3 regions of the Protofrankia sp. Cr2 genome follow, and region 2 is predicted to be linked to each of the others. Evidence: riboswitches for the same ligand, from Rfam matches in the RefSeq annotation. Region 2 holds a riboswitch; each other region holds the start of a gene.
The links. Region 2 has a riboswitch for cobalamin ahead of U9978_RS19380 (CbtB domain-containing protein). Riboswitches for the same ligand answer to the same signal wherever they lie in the genome.

Region 1 (4,274 bases), on a different contig from region 2:
ATGTTGGCCAGAGCGTTGAGCCACCGGTTTCCGGCCCGGCGCAGTGGTGTGATGTCGCTGCTCCCGGCGCGGGGGAGAAAACGCGATCCCCTGGCGAAGTCGGCGCCCGCGGTGAGCGCCCGGACAAACTGGGGGATCTCGGCCGGGTCCGCTGACCCATCCGCGTCGAGCATCACAACGACGTCACCGGTCGCCGCTGCACAGCCACACGCCACCGCATTTCCCTTGCCACGCCGGGTCTGGTTCACGATGACGGCGTCGGGCCGTAGCGAGCGGGCGACGTCAACAGTGCCGTCACTGGAACGACCGTCGACGACAATGATCTCGGCGTCGTCGGGCAGGCGCGGGAAGACGTGCGGCAGGTTTTGCGCCTCGTTGAGGGTAGGAATTACCACGCTGACGCTGGGTGAGCCATCCAACCTGGCGGATTCTGACATTTCAGGTGATTCTCCGTACTGGACCTTTTGAAAGCGGACCATAGTAGTTTGCGCCACTCCGGTCAGGGCCTGGAACGATAGGCGATGATGCGGCTGAATCCACGGTAGGTGGTCTCACCTGCCTTCTCCCAGCAGTTGGGAAGAGACTCCAGTACTTCCTCGTGCCGGGGCTTGCTGTAAATGATCCAGGCATCGCGCGGACGGACTGCGACAGAACGTTCGATGTTGGCGATGACCGGCCTGAGAACATCGGCGTCGAAAGGATTGAAGAAGAAGAAGACCCGCTCATCCGGTTGAATCTCGTACAGCGCCGCATCGATACACACCATACGCGCTTCGAGGCCGTCTCCCCGGCGCTTCCTATAGGCAGCTATATTCTCCTCGCCGAGCTCGCACAGTTCCTTCGCGAATTCGACGCCGACAACGCTTCTGAATCCGAACTCGGCGGCCAGGAGAAGCACTCGTGCATTTCCGGCACCGAAGTCGATGAATGTTCCTTCGGTTGGCACGTGAAACTTTCTGAGTGCGTCGTAGAAGGGACCGACCGGCATTGGCACCAGATCGTGACCGGTTTCCCGGTCGCCGGCTATGGTGAGCTTCTCCGTGAGAGCGATACGCGTCGACGTCCGGGTGCCGTGCCGGCTGTCGAACCAAACACCCCGCGCGTACCTGGCACCGGCTTGCAGAACAAAGGAAATTCCGTCCTTGTGGAGGGTGCGCTTGAGGATGTCATAGTTTGAGAGGACGGTCAGCTGGCTGTCGGCGGTCATAAATCATCCTTTCGCCCTGGTGTTGACACGCGATCGGCCACGGGCGAGAGCGCCAGGCCGTCCCGACTCGCCGCATGACGTCGCCGAGCCATTCGGTCGCTTGCAATCGACCGTATGTCGCCGACTGCGTATGGCATCCCCACGTGGGCAGTAACTTGTCTACGCCGGACGCGGGTCACCGCGGGTCACCGCCGGTTTCCGTCACGAGCCGACCACGGCGCTCGCGAAGGTGGGCTTGCGGGTGGCCTGGTGTGCCATGCTGAGGAGCGCGACGGCAGTGGAGGAAGCCGGTGGGAATCCGGCGCGGTCCCGCCACTGTCACCGGGGAGCAACCCCTCACCGTACGTCACGGCCGCGAGAGTGGTTGGAAGGCCGAGGGGGCGCGCTGATCCGGAAGTCAGGATACTCCGGCCGTCCGCACCGTTACCGAGGGCGAGGAAACCCGAGGGAGGACCGCGGTATGTCAACGCACGCCTGCCGGCTCATGATCGGCCGAATCGTGATCGATACGGAGTCCAGCGCACAGCGGCACAGGGCACGATGACGGCCTACCCGTTGTCCGCGGTGGTGGGCATGGACGACCTGCGGCTCGCCCTCATCCTCAACGCGGTGTCACCGGCGATCGGCGGGCTGCTCGTCCGCGGGGAGAAGGGCACCGCCAAGTCGACGGCGGTACGCGGTCTTGCCGCACTGCTCCCGCCGGTGACCGTGGTGACCGGCTGTCGGTTCTCCTGCGACCCGGCCGATGCCGACCCCGACTGCCCGGACGGCCCGCATCCACCGGAGGCCCGGCCGATCACCCGGGCGGCACGTCTGGTGGAGCTGCCGGTCGGCGCCTCCGAGGACAGGGTCACCGGGGCGATCGACCTCGACCGGGCGCTCGCCGAAGGCATCACGTCGCTGCGGCCGGGGCTGCTCGCCGCCGCCCATCGCGGCCTGCTCTACGTCGACGAGGTCAACCTCCTGCACGACCATCTCGTGGACCTGCTGTTGGACGCGGCCGCCCTCGGTGTCGCCCACGTCGAACGCGACGGGGTGTCGGTGCGCCATGCCGCCCGCTTCCTGCTGGTCGGGACGATGAACCCCGAAGAAGGTGAACTGCGCCCGCAGTTGCTGGACCGCTTCGGGCTGACCGTCGAGGTCGCAGCCAGCCGACAGCCGCCGGTGCGAGCCGAGGTGGTGCGCCGCCGGCTGGCCTACGACGCCGACCCCGACGCCTTCGCCGCCCGCTGGGCGGTGCAGGAGACCGCACTGGCCGCCCGGATCGCCACCGCCCGCGACCGGCTGCCCGCTGTCGAACTGCCCGACTCCGCACTGCGCCAGGTCACCGCGGTCTGTGCGGCGTTCGACGTGGACGGGATGCGCGCGGATGTGGTCGTGGCCCGCACCGCGATCGCGCTGGCCGCCTGGGAGGGTCGGGAGACCGTGGACGCCGACGACGTCCGCCGCGCCGCCCGCCTGGCCCTGCCGCACCGCTGCCGCCGTGGCCCGTTCGACGCGCCTGGCCTGGACGAAGACACTCTGACCAAGGCGTTGGACGAGTCCCCCACCGGTCCGGACCCCGACCTTGACCCGGACATGGACCCGGACATGGATCCGGACATGGACCCGGATCGCCCCCCGCCGACCAAGGGCGGTGGTGGACGCGGGGGAGACGGCGGCCGTGTTGGCGGCGGGCCGGCATCCAGCGAGCCGGAAACGACATCGGAACGCACGGCCGAGCCGGACGTCGTCCCATCCCCGCGTTCCGCGGAACACGATGCCCCGGAACAGGATGCCGGGGAACACCGCGCCACGGCGGGGCAGGGGCAGGAGCGCCAGGAGCGACGTGCAGGCACGCCCGGCCCATCGTTCCGCCCACGCCGGCTGGAGATCCCCGACACCGGAACACCGCTGGGTGCGCCCGGCCGCCGCTCACGCGCCCGCACCTCGCACGGCGCGGTCGTCACCAGCTCCCCGGACGCGCCCGGCCTGCACCTGCTGGCGACCCTGCGGGCAGCCGCGCCCTGGCAGCACGCCCGCGGGCGCGTCGGCCCGGGGCTGGCGCTGCGTCCCTCCGACCGGCGCGGCGCGGTCCGGGCGGGACGTGAGGGCAACCTGGTCCTGTTCCTGGTGGACGCCAGCGGGTCGATGGCCGCCCGCGCCCGCATGCGTACCGTCACCACCGCCGTGCTGTCCCTCCTGCTCGACGCCTACCAGCGCCGCGACCGAGTCGGAATGATCATTTTCAGGGGTTCCGGCGCCGATCTCGTCCTCCCCCCGACATCGAGTGTGGAGGTGGGCGCGGCGCGACTCGCGTCCCTGCCGACCGGCGGGCGGACCCCGCTGGCAGCCGGGTTGACCCGCGCCGGCGAGGTCCTCGCGGCCGAACGCCGCCGCGACCCGGACCGGCGTCCGCTGCTGATCGTCGTCACCGACGGCCGCGCCACCGCCGGGCCGGACCCGCTCACCCCCGCGCGGGCGTTGGCTCGTAGCGGCCTGGCGAGCATCGTCGTCGACTGCGAGAGCGGGCACGTGCGCCTGGGTCTGGCCGGCCGTCTCGCGACCGCGCTCGGCGGCACGACCATCCCGATCGACGCACTGGCAGCCGCGACCAACCGCGCGAGCGGCCACGCGACCAGCCGGCGCAGGGCTGCCTAGCCATGCCACAGGGACAACCCGCCATGGTGCCCGACGACGGCCTGACGACCCGGGCGCGCCGGGACCGAGCGCTGCTGATCGTCCACACCGGTGAGGGCAAGGGGAAGTCGACCGCGGCGTTCGGGCTCGCGCTGCGCGGCTGGGCGCAGGGCTGGGACGTCGGGGTGTTCCAGTTCGTCAAGTCCGCGAAATGGCGAATCGGGGAGGAACGGGCACTGCGCACCCTGGCCGCCGGCGGTGAGGGCGGGGACATCGCCTGGCACAAGATGGGCGAGGGATGGAGCTGGGTGCAGGCCCGGATCGACCCCGCCGCCGACCCCGCCGAGGCCGCCCGGGAGGGCTGGGCGCAGATCCGCCGGGACCTGGCCGCCCAGACCTACCGGCTCTACGTCCTCGACGAGCTGACCTACCCGCTGAAGTGGGGATG
Region 2 (4,274 bases):
GGTGGGAATTTTCTGACCCAGTATCCGATGTCCTTGTATGGACGACACGGCATGCAGACGCTGACCTTCATCGTTCCGCTGGCGTTCCTGAACTGGCAACCCGCACTGTACGTCCTCGCGAAGCCGGACCCGCTCGGTCTGCCGACCGCGTTCCGGTTCGCCTCGCCGCTGGTCGCCGGTGTCGGGCTTGTGCTCGCCGCCGGGGCCTGGCGCACCGGGCTGCGGCACTACCGCTCCACCGGCAGCTGATCATCCTATCGGCGGTGATGGTAGACTCAAACCATGATCATAACCATTGACATGGCAGGCCGACTGGTAGTGCCCAAAGCCCTGCGCGAGCGCATGGGCCTGAAACCAGGCACCCAGATCGAGGTTGAAGAACACAACGGCGAACTCACGTTGCGACCGGTCGGGCCGAGGGCCGTCGCCGTCGAACGGGACGGCCGTACCGTTCTCACGACCGGTACACCCACCCCACTCCTGGAGCACGTCGACCTACTTCGCATGATCGACGAGTCACGCGGATGGCCTCGTTGATCACAACAGCCGATACGAGTGTGGTCGTGCCAGCCCTTGCGGACTGGCATCCCGAACACAAGAGGTCACTCGATCTCGTACGGAACGTCCGGCAGCTACCCGGACATGTTCTGATCGAGACGGTTTCCGTGCTCACCAGGATTCAGTGCGGGGTCGCCACCCCGGCTGCCGACGTCGTGCTTGCGCTGGCGCAGGACTTTCCTGACGAACCACTCGTACTCAGCCCGGCCGAGTACCGGCGGCTCCTCACCACCTTCGCCGCCACCGGAATCACAGGCGGGCAGGTGTACGACGCCTTAGTGGGGATGAGCGCCGCGGCTGCCGGTGCACGCTTGTTGACAGCTGACCGCCGTGCCCTGCCCACCTATGCCGCAGTGGGAGCCACCGCGGAACTCGTCTTCTGATCACTGCGCGCCGAACGGACCGCACGGTCGGTCAGCGCCCCGAACAGCAAGCCGATCGTGGTCCACAGCGACACCTGAATCGCCAGGGATGCGATACGGAACCGCCACAGCACATCGGCGGGAAATCCCTGCGGGGTCTCGTGCACCGGTGGCAGGAGGTAATAAGCCAACCCGACGACCACCAGACCACCGGCCATGGCGAGCAACGCCGCATCCCAGGCGCCGAACCTCGCCGCGAGCCGGCGAGCCGTCACAGCGCCACCGATGACCACGGCCAGTGAGATCAGCATCATCGTGAAGTACAGGCTCGTGCGCTCACCGATGGTGTCGGAGTTACCGATGGACGGCGGATTGGCCGGGTACTTCAGGTCAGGCAGCAGGTACATTCCCACGAAACCCGCAAGCGCCACGAACGCCGCCGTCCCCCGCGCACCCAGACCGCCGAGGCGGCCCTGCACACCGGCGTAGGCGAGAGCGAACAACCCGCCGATTGCGACGCCGAACACCAACAGGCCGGTGAACAGACCGATGGTGCTCTGAACCGTACGGGAGACCAGTTCCGTGCCGTGAACGCCCTCGGCGGCGTCCCGCGCCGACTCGAAGGCGATCGCGTGGCCGACCTGGCTCTCCCCGAGCACCTTGGCGACGACGAAGGCGCACAGGGCGGCGAGCGCGCCGACCAGCATTCCACGGGTCAACAGTGCGCGAACCATCACCGACCCCGCTCAGTGACAGGCAAAACCGAGCAGGTGACGAGCGTCGTGCACGAACTCATGGACATAACTACCGCCCACGAGCGACACGGCGCCCTGCTCCGCACCGACGAAGTACAGCAGCAGCAGCGCCAGGACCGAACCGAAAATCGCAAACGGGGCCAGCTCACTCAAAGGGATCGTCGGCAGCGCCGGACGGGCGACCGGAGCATCGCCAGTCGCTGGATACGCCATTGCATGGGCCATTGCGGGACCTCCACAGGAATCACGCGTTCCACTCGGCAGGGCATGTCCGGCGCTGGGTCTGGCTTCCGACGTCGCTCCTTGGGCGGGCCGGTCACAGTGGCGCGACCGTGCCGGATTCACACCGGCTTCCACCGCTCGGACACCAATGAGACAACCAGCAGCCAACCCCTCGCGTCAAGCAGTACCGGTTACTCATCTCACCGGGTGCGCAGAGGACCAGCTGAACCGAAGGGCTACGTCACCTGTGGACAGCCCTCACCTGTAGACCGATGCCGCGACCGGGATGGCCGGATCAAGGTCCCGGAGGGGAACCACCCGCCGACCCAGTGGCGCGATGGCCAGCGGAATCATCTTGAACGACGCCACGCCGAACGGGATGCCGATGATCGTCAGGCAGAGTACCAAACCAAAGATCAAATGACTGAGCACGAGCCACCACCCGGCGATCAGGAACCACAGCAGGTTGACCAGGAAGACCGCCACGGGCGCGTCACCCGGCTGGTCGACCACGACCCGGCCGAACGGCCAGACGACGTAGCCCGCCAACCTGAACGCCGCGACCCCGAACGGGATCGTCACAATCAGCAGGCAGCACACGATCCCGGCGAGTAGATAGCCTACGGCCAGCTCGAACCCGGCGAACAACAGCCATAGCACATTCCCCACGATCCGCATGGCGTCTTCCTACCCGGCTGAACGGCCAGGATCCCGGTTCACGCTCGACCCGGATCCGAGGGGACTGGATCGCCGGCATCTCGCGGGCCGCACGACCCTTCACGCCCTGGCCCTTCGACAAGGGCCTCTCCGGCACGCTCTACCCCCGACATTCAGGTATATCCATATGTTCGGCTGATTCAGGACCTTCGTCCTGTTTTCTGCTACCCTCACGGGTAGTAGCCTGATCGGGACGGAGGACGCAGGATGCATGCTCCAAGCCCCACAACGCCGCGCCCCCGTTGCCGGCCGCTCTGGGCAGCACCGCTCCCATCCGTTCCGGAAATTTTCCCCGGACGGCACTCGACGCATCCTGGACTTGACCCGACGACAGGAGGAGCAACGCGATGAACGACGAGAAGGCCGAAGACCAGCCGCTGCACGTGCAGGGCCGGGACGCGGTCATCGCCGGTTCCGCTGGAGTACGGTGGCGCGACGGCGAACCGCCCGACTATCATCTGTCAAAAGAGACAATGCCCCAGGAGCGTACCCACGAACACGCCAAGGGCTCCCTGGCCGACATCGTCGAGCGTGTGGTCCAGGTCTTCGAAATGGAGGTCTCCCACAAGAAAGATCCGGCCCAGTGGGTCAGTATGGTCACCGATCAATTCCGTACCCGCGTCAACGGCGGTCCCTGGGCAAACAGTCAGGACCTTGTCGAAAGAGGCAGCTACAACATCCTCATCGGCGAGAACCCCTATTACTCGGCGAGCGACGAGACGTTCGAGTCCTCCCATCAAATCTTCCTCAAGGCCCTTCCGGGCGGCTTCTTCTGGGAGGTCCTGGAGGTCTACTCACCACCGCCTGTGATCACTTTCAAATGGCGTCACTGGGGTACCTTCAGCGGACCGTACAAGGGGTTCGACCCGACCGGCGAACGCGTCGAGATGTTCGGGGTCAGCGTGGCGCGTGTCGCTGACGACCTCAGGCTGCTCGAAGTCGAACACTTCTACGACAACAGCGGCTTCCTCGGCCAGCTTGCCGGCACACGCTCCGCGTGAAATCGGGGGCGCGGCTCTCCGCCACGTCAGCCGCGCCAACCAACAGACCAACAGCAGGAGCCGCCAGGAACAGCCTGAGAGCGCCCGGCCAGAACGTCAACGTGTGACCGGGAGATAGCTCCAGCCACGTTGCACGAAGGTGGGACGCCGGACGGGGGTCCCAGCGAAAGAAAGCGCGGGAAAGCGCGCCATCAGGCTGCGCACGGCTATCGCCAGCTCCACCCGGGCCAGCGGCGCCCCTACGCAGAAGTGGACGCCACCGCCGAAGGCGACGTGCGGATTCGGTTCCCGGCCGACGTCGAACTCATCGGCCCGTTCGAAAACCTCGGGGTCGCGATTGGCCGAGCCGAGCAGGGCCGCGATCCGCTCCCCCGTCCGCACAACCACCCCCCCGATCTCCACGTCGGCCATGGCCGTCCGTTCGAAAAGGTGCAGCGGCGAGTCGAAGCGGAGGAATTCCTCCGTCGCGGTGGCGGCCAGTTCCGCTGGCCGCTCAACCAACCGCCGCTGTTGCTCGGGGTGGCTCAGCAACGCGACCATCCCGTTGCCGAGGCAGTTGACGCTGGCCTCGTGCCCGGCGTTGAGCAGTACCACGACCGTGGCAACCAGCTCATCCTCGGTCAACCGGTCACCCTCCTGTTCCGCCTGAACGAGATGGG
Region 3 (4,274 bases), on a different contig from region 2:
AACCGCGAATGGACGTCAGCGGAGTCCGCAGCTCATGGGAGGCATCGGCGACGAACCGCTGCAGCCGTTCCTGAGAGCGGCCCCGTTCCTCGAACGCCGACTGGATCTGACCAAGCATGATGTTGAGCGCGGCGGCGAGCCGACTGACCTCGCTGCGCACCGGCGAGTCGGGCACGCGCCGGGACAGGTCCCCGCCGGCGATTGCGGCGGCGGTCTCCGCGACGTCCCGCAACGGCCGCAGGCCACGGCCGAGTAGCAGCCACGCCGAGATGCCCGCGCCGGCAAGGACTGCGAGGCCGGCAATGAGCTCTATGCCGGCCAGTCGGGCGACGGTCGCGGTTACCGGGCGCAGTGGAACGGCGACCAAATCGGTCCCACCTTCAGCGGGTAGCACCCCGACGACCGCCCGGAAGCGCTTGCCGCCGTTGACGATGTTGAACGGAGCTCCGGATGCCGCCCGGGCGTCGAGGTCGATGACGGTGTTGATGAGCGGACCGGACGGTGCGGGTCCGCTGCCGCTCCCCGTGATGACCATGACCGAACCGTCGCGCCTGCGTAGTTCCACCACGTAGTCGGTCGGGGCGATCGCACGCTGCAGGTTTTCAGCGCTGATCACCGGTGCCATTCGGGCCAGTAAAACGCTACGGGCTGTCACAATGTTCTGGGCGCCACGTAGCTGATCGTCCGTCTGTTCGAAGAGATAGGTACGCAGCGCGAAAATGCTGATGGTGGCGGTCGTGGCCAACCCCAGCATGAGCAGGGCCAGCAAGCCGAACATCAGCCGGGTCCGCAGCGCGACCCCTCGATCTGGGTTGCTCATCGGCGCTGGACCGCCGCCGTGCCGGCTGGACGCATCGGTGGACCACCTTCGGGCTGGTTGACCGTCCGGGTGCGGGCGGGTGACCACATGGGCCTTGGCCAGGGTAAACATTTCGAGCGCTTTCCACCGGATCGACGCCGCCCGTGGTAACAGCCCGTGGTACCCGTACCGGCCGGGAACAGACCTGGAGGCGCAGCTCACATCGGATGCGGGATGTCGGCAGCATAGTTGTCTGTTCAATTAAGAGCCTGGGGCCAAAGGGCGCGCGACGATCGTCAGATCGCGCGCCCGGAGGCCGCAGTCCCCGGAGTGCTCATGGCAACCATCCGACTATCAGGAGTCCCGACTTCCATGACCATCACCGATATCGTTACCGGCGAAGATGCCCTGCTACTAGACGCTGCCGCCGCGGATCTGTTGTTCCATACGGCCCGGACTGCGAACACGTTCAGCGACGATCCGGTGTCCGACGAGCAGGTCCGTGCCATCTATGAGTTGATCAAATGGGCGCCGACCAGTATGAACGCGCAGCCGCTGCGGATCATCCTGGTCCGTTCGCCGGAGGCGCGGGAACGGCTGGTACGGCATCTCAGCCCGGGTAACCAGGCGAAGACGCGGTCTGCGCCGCTCGTGGCCATCGTGGCCGCGGATGTCGACTTCCACGAGAACCTCCCGCAGATCTTCCCGCATCTGCCGAACGCCAGGGACTTCTTCACCGAACCGGTTGCTCGCGAGCAGACGGCCCGCTTCAACGCCGGCCTGCAGATCGGCTACTTCATCCTGGGTATCCGCGCCGCTGGGCTCGCGGCCGGCCCGATGACGGGACTGGACGTCACCGCCGTCGACAAGGAGTTCTTCGCCGACCAGCCGTTGCGGACACTCGCAGTCATCAACATCGGCAGGCCCGGGGAGAACCCGTGGTTCGACCGCAGCCCACGGCTGGACTACGAGCAGGTCGTCTCCGTCCTCTGAAGCCGGTGCTGTGAAGCCGGTGCTGTGAAGCCGGTGCTGTGAAGCAACCCTGAAACAGGTTCTGAGACGGCCGCTACGGGCGCGTCCCGGAGGGTCGCTGATGATCGGCCACCTGCGTTTGAAGGTGGCCGATCATCGATTCCTGACCGGCTGGCTACCACATCTCGTGATGGACCGCCTGAGGCAGAGCGCGCCGGTAGGCCCAGTTGTGCCGTTCCAGGTCAGGGACGGTCTCATGATGTGTGACAGGCCCCAGACACAACCACGCGACCGGCCGGATGTCGTCGGGAATCCCGAGCATGTTCCGAACGGCCTGTTCACGGTAGAAGGACACCCAGCCGACGCCGATGCCTTCGGCGGTCGCGGCCAGCCACAGGTTCTCGATGGCCAGACATACGGAATACAGCCCGGCATCCGCGATGGAGTGTCGTCCCAGGACGGCTGGTGCGCCGCGCAGCGGATCGTATGTCACCACGACGGCCAGCGTGGACTCCATAACGCCGTCGATCTTGATCCGGCTGAAACGGGTGGCTTGGTCCGCGGTCAGCGTCGCGGCGAAGATCGCTTGTTCATGCCTGACATGATCATGAAAGGTTTTCCGGGTCCGAACGTTTTCGATCAGGATGAAGTCCCATGGCTGACTCAGGCCGACGCTGGGGGCGGCATGGGCCGCCGCGAGCACACGGTCCAGGACGTCAGTCGGGATCGGTGCTCCGGTGAACTGGGCACGCACGTCACGGCGTTTTTTGATCACATCGTAGATGTCTACGGACATGGCGAGGCTCCCGCGCTCCGACCACCCGACCATCGGCGGGTGGCACACATGCGAGGCCGGTCTTCGGACTCTCGGATCAACGCCTGGCCGCCCGGCCTTCCCAGGCCAGGTGGCCCAGTGGCTGCGCCTGCGCGCGTGGACGGTGACTCCCCGATGACCGCGGCGGGCCCGTGCCGGACTCTCACCGGCTTCCCGATTCTCCCTGGTCTCCCAGGGCACCTCGCGAAGGATGCCGCCACGATCATCGCACACGCGAGGCTCGGCCTGCCCGTGGAACGCCTGAAGTCGTCGGGTGACGGGGTTGGGGGGGTGGCGTGGTGAGCCAGCTGCGACGATCAATGTTCCCGTTCGGACACCAACCCGGCCTGGAAAGCCAGCTCGACAAGCTTCATCCGCTTCTGGTTCTGCGGCAGTTCTTCCACTCCGAACTTGCGAAACAATGTCCGTAGGTGAGTCTTGACCGCCTCGACACTGAAGAACAGCTCGTCGGCGATCTGCCGATTTGTTGCGGGGGTCGTGTAGGGGGTTCGCTCCTGGTACGGGCGACACAGGGATTCCAGGACCAGCAGCTGGGTCGACGACAGGGAGCGCAGGGTCACGATATTGTTCACGTCTTGGGTCTCTATCGCGCCACGGCCGGCGGCTGCGCGGCCGAAGCGGTTGTCACGATAAGTCAGCGAGGTCGAACCGACGAGAATAACGTCGCCGTCCTCGAGTCGGCGCCGTCCGACGAGCCGTTCCCCGTTCACAAAGGTGCCGTTACGGGACAACCCTCCGTCGATCAGTATCCAGTTGGTTCCAATCTGTTGGAACTGTGCATGCAGGCGAGAGACCTTGCTGTCCCACGCCAGCCTGACGTCGCTACCAGGACCGCGGCCGACCGTCACACCCACGGCCGCGGTCAGGTTCACCACCTGTTGTTTCCCGGTGCCGTCGCGGTAGAACAGGAAGATGTCAGCGGAGGAGTCACCATCCACGTTTCACACATCCAACGTGGCGCGCCGGCCGAATCCGCGAGGATCTGCGATGAGCCGATCAGGCATGACGCCGGACGCCTTTCATTACGAGTTTCATTCGTCGGATCGTATGGTACCGCGGCCCATGGGTCGGTGATGCGATGTGGCGAAGTTGATTCCTTCTGTTCGTATTCCCCATGATATTTCGACCAATATTCTATGCGTTATGAAAAATGCATATAAGTGCCGTACGTCCCCTGCCCGGACGGAACGCTACATATCCGGGTCTTCGCAGTCCTGCCGTCCGGGCGAAATGGATTGAAAGCGTCCGTCGTGCCACAGCAGCGGTCGACCGTGGCCCCGATAGAGCCCGATGACGGACCCGACGAGGATGGTGTGATCGCCACCAGGATGCAGGGCGTGCACCGTGCAGGTGGTCCACGCGAGCGCGTCGTCGAGTACGGGCACCTCGTGGACGATCTGGTGGGACACGTCGGTGAAACGGTCTGCCGAGGGCTGGGCGGCGAAGCCGGTGGCCAGCTCGACGCCTGTCGCGTCGAGCATGTTGATGGAGAACCGACCGGCCTGGCAGATCTCCACCAGGGTGGCTGAGCGGTTGCCGACGCAGGCAAGCACGAGCAGTGGATCGAGGGAGAGCGAGGTGACAGCACTCGCGGTCATGCCGCTGGGGCCGGCCGGTGTCACCGTGGCGAGCACCGTGACACCGGCGGCAAGCTGGGCGAAAACCGAA

Region 1: linked by a shared signal. The riboswitch ahead of U9978_RS15045 (VWA domain-containing protein) and the one ahead of U9978_RS19380 (CbtB domain-containing protein) in region 2 are both predicted to bind cobalamin.
Region 3: linked by a shared signal. The riboswitch ahead of bluB (5,6-dimethylbenzimidazole synthase) and the one ahead of U9978_RS19380 (CbtB domain-containing protein) in region 2 are both predicted to bind cobalamin.

Annotation. Positions count from the first base shown of each region.
Region 1 is NZ_CAUVXG010000031.1:36,025-40,298, reverse strand. It holds gene U9978_RS15055 (glycosyltransferase family 2 protein) at 1-437, opposite strand, end outside; gene U9978_RS15050 (hypothetical protein) at 500-1,207, opposite strand; cobalamin riboswitch at 1,488-1,615, shown strand; gene U9978_RS15045 (VWA domain-containing protein) at 1,748-3,847, shown strand; gene cobO (cob(I)yrinic acid a,c-diamide adenosyltransferase) at 3,850-4,274, shown strand, end outside.
Region 2 is NZ_CAUVXG010000053.1:2,443-6,716, forward strand. It holds gene U9978_RS19360 (ABC transporter permease) at 1-249, shown strand, start outside; gene U9978_RS19365 (AbrB/MazE/SpoVT family DNA-binding domain-containing protein) at 283-537, shown strand; gene U9978_RS19370 (PIN domain-containing protein) at 525-941, shown strand; gene U9978_RS19375 (CbtA family protein) at 902-1,654, opposite strand; gene U9978_RS19380 (CbtB domain-containing protein) at 1,667-1,888, opposite strand; cobalamin riboswitch at 1,933-2,060, opposite strand; gene U9978_RS19385 (YccF domain-containing protein) at 2,156-2,575, opposite strand; gene U9978_RS19390 (SnoaL-like polyketide cyclase) at 2,962-3,615, shown strand; gene U9978_RS19395 (cytochrome P450) at 3,712-4,274, opposite strand, start outside.
Region 3 is NZ_CAUVXG010000073.1:8,093-12,366, forward strand. It holds gene U9978_RS21720 (HAMP domain-containing sensor histidine kinase) at 1-820, opposite strand, end outside; gene U9978_RS21725 (malonic semialdehyde reductase) at 1,178-1,792, shown strand; gene bluB (5,6-dimethylbenzimidazole synthase) at 1,947-2,567, opposite strand; cobalamin riboswitch at 2,604-2,805, opposite strand; gene U9978_RS21735 (FHA domain-containing protein) at 2,903-3,544, opposite strand; gene U9978_RS21740 (flavin reductase family protein) at 3,797-4,274, opposite strand, start outside.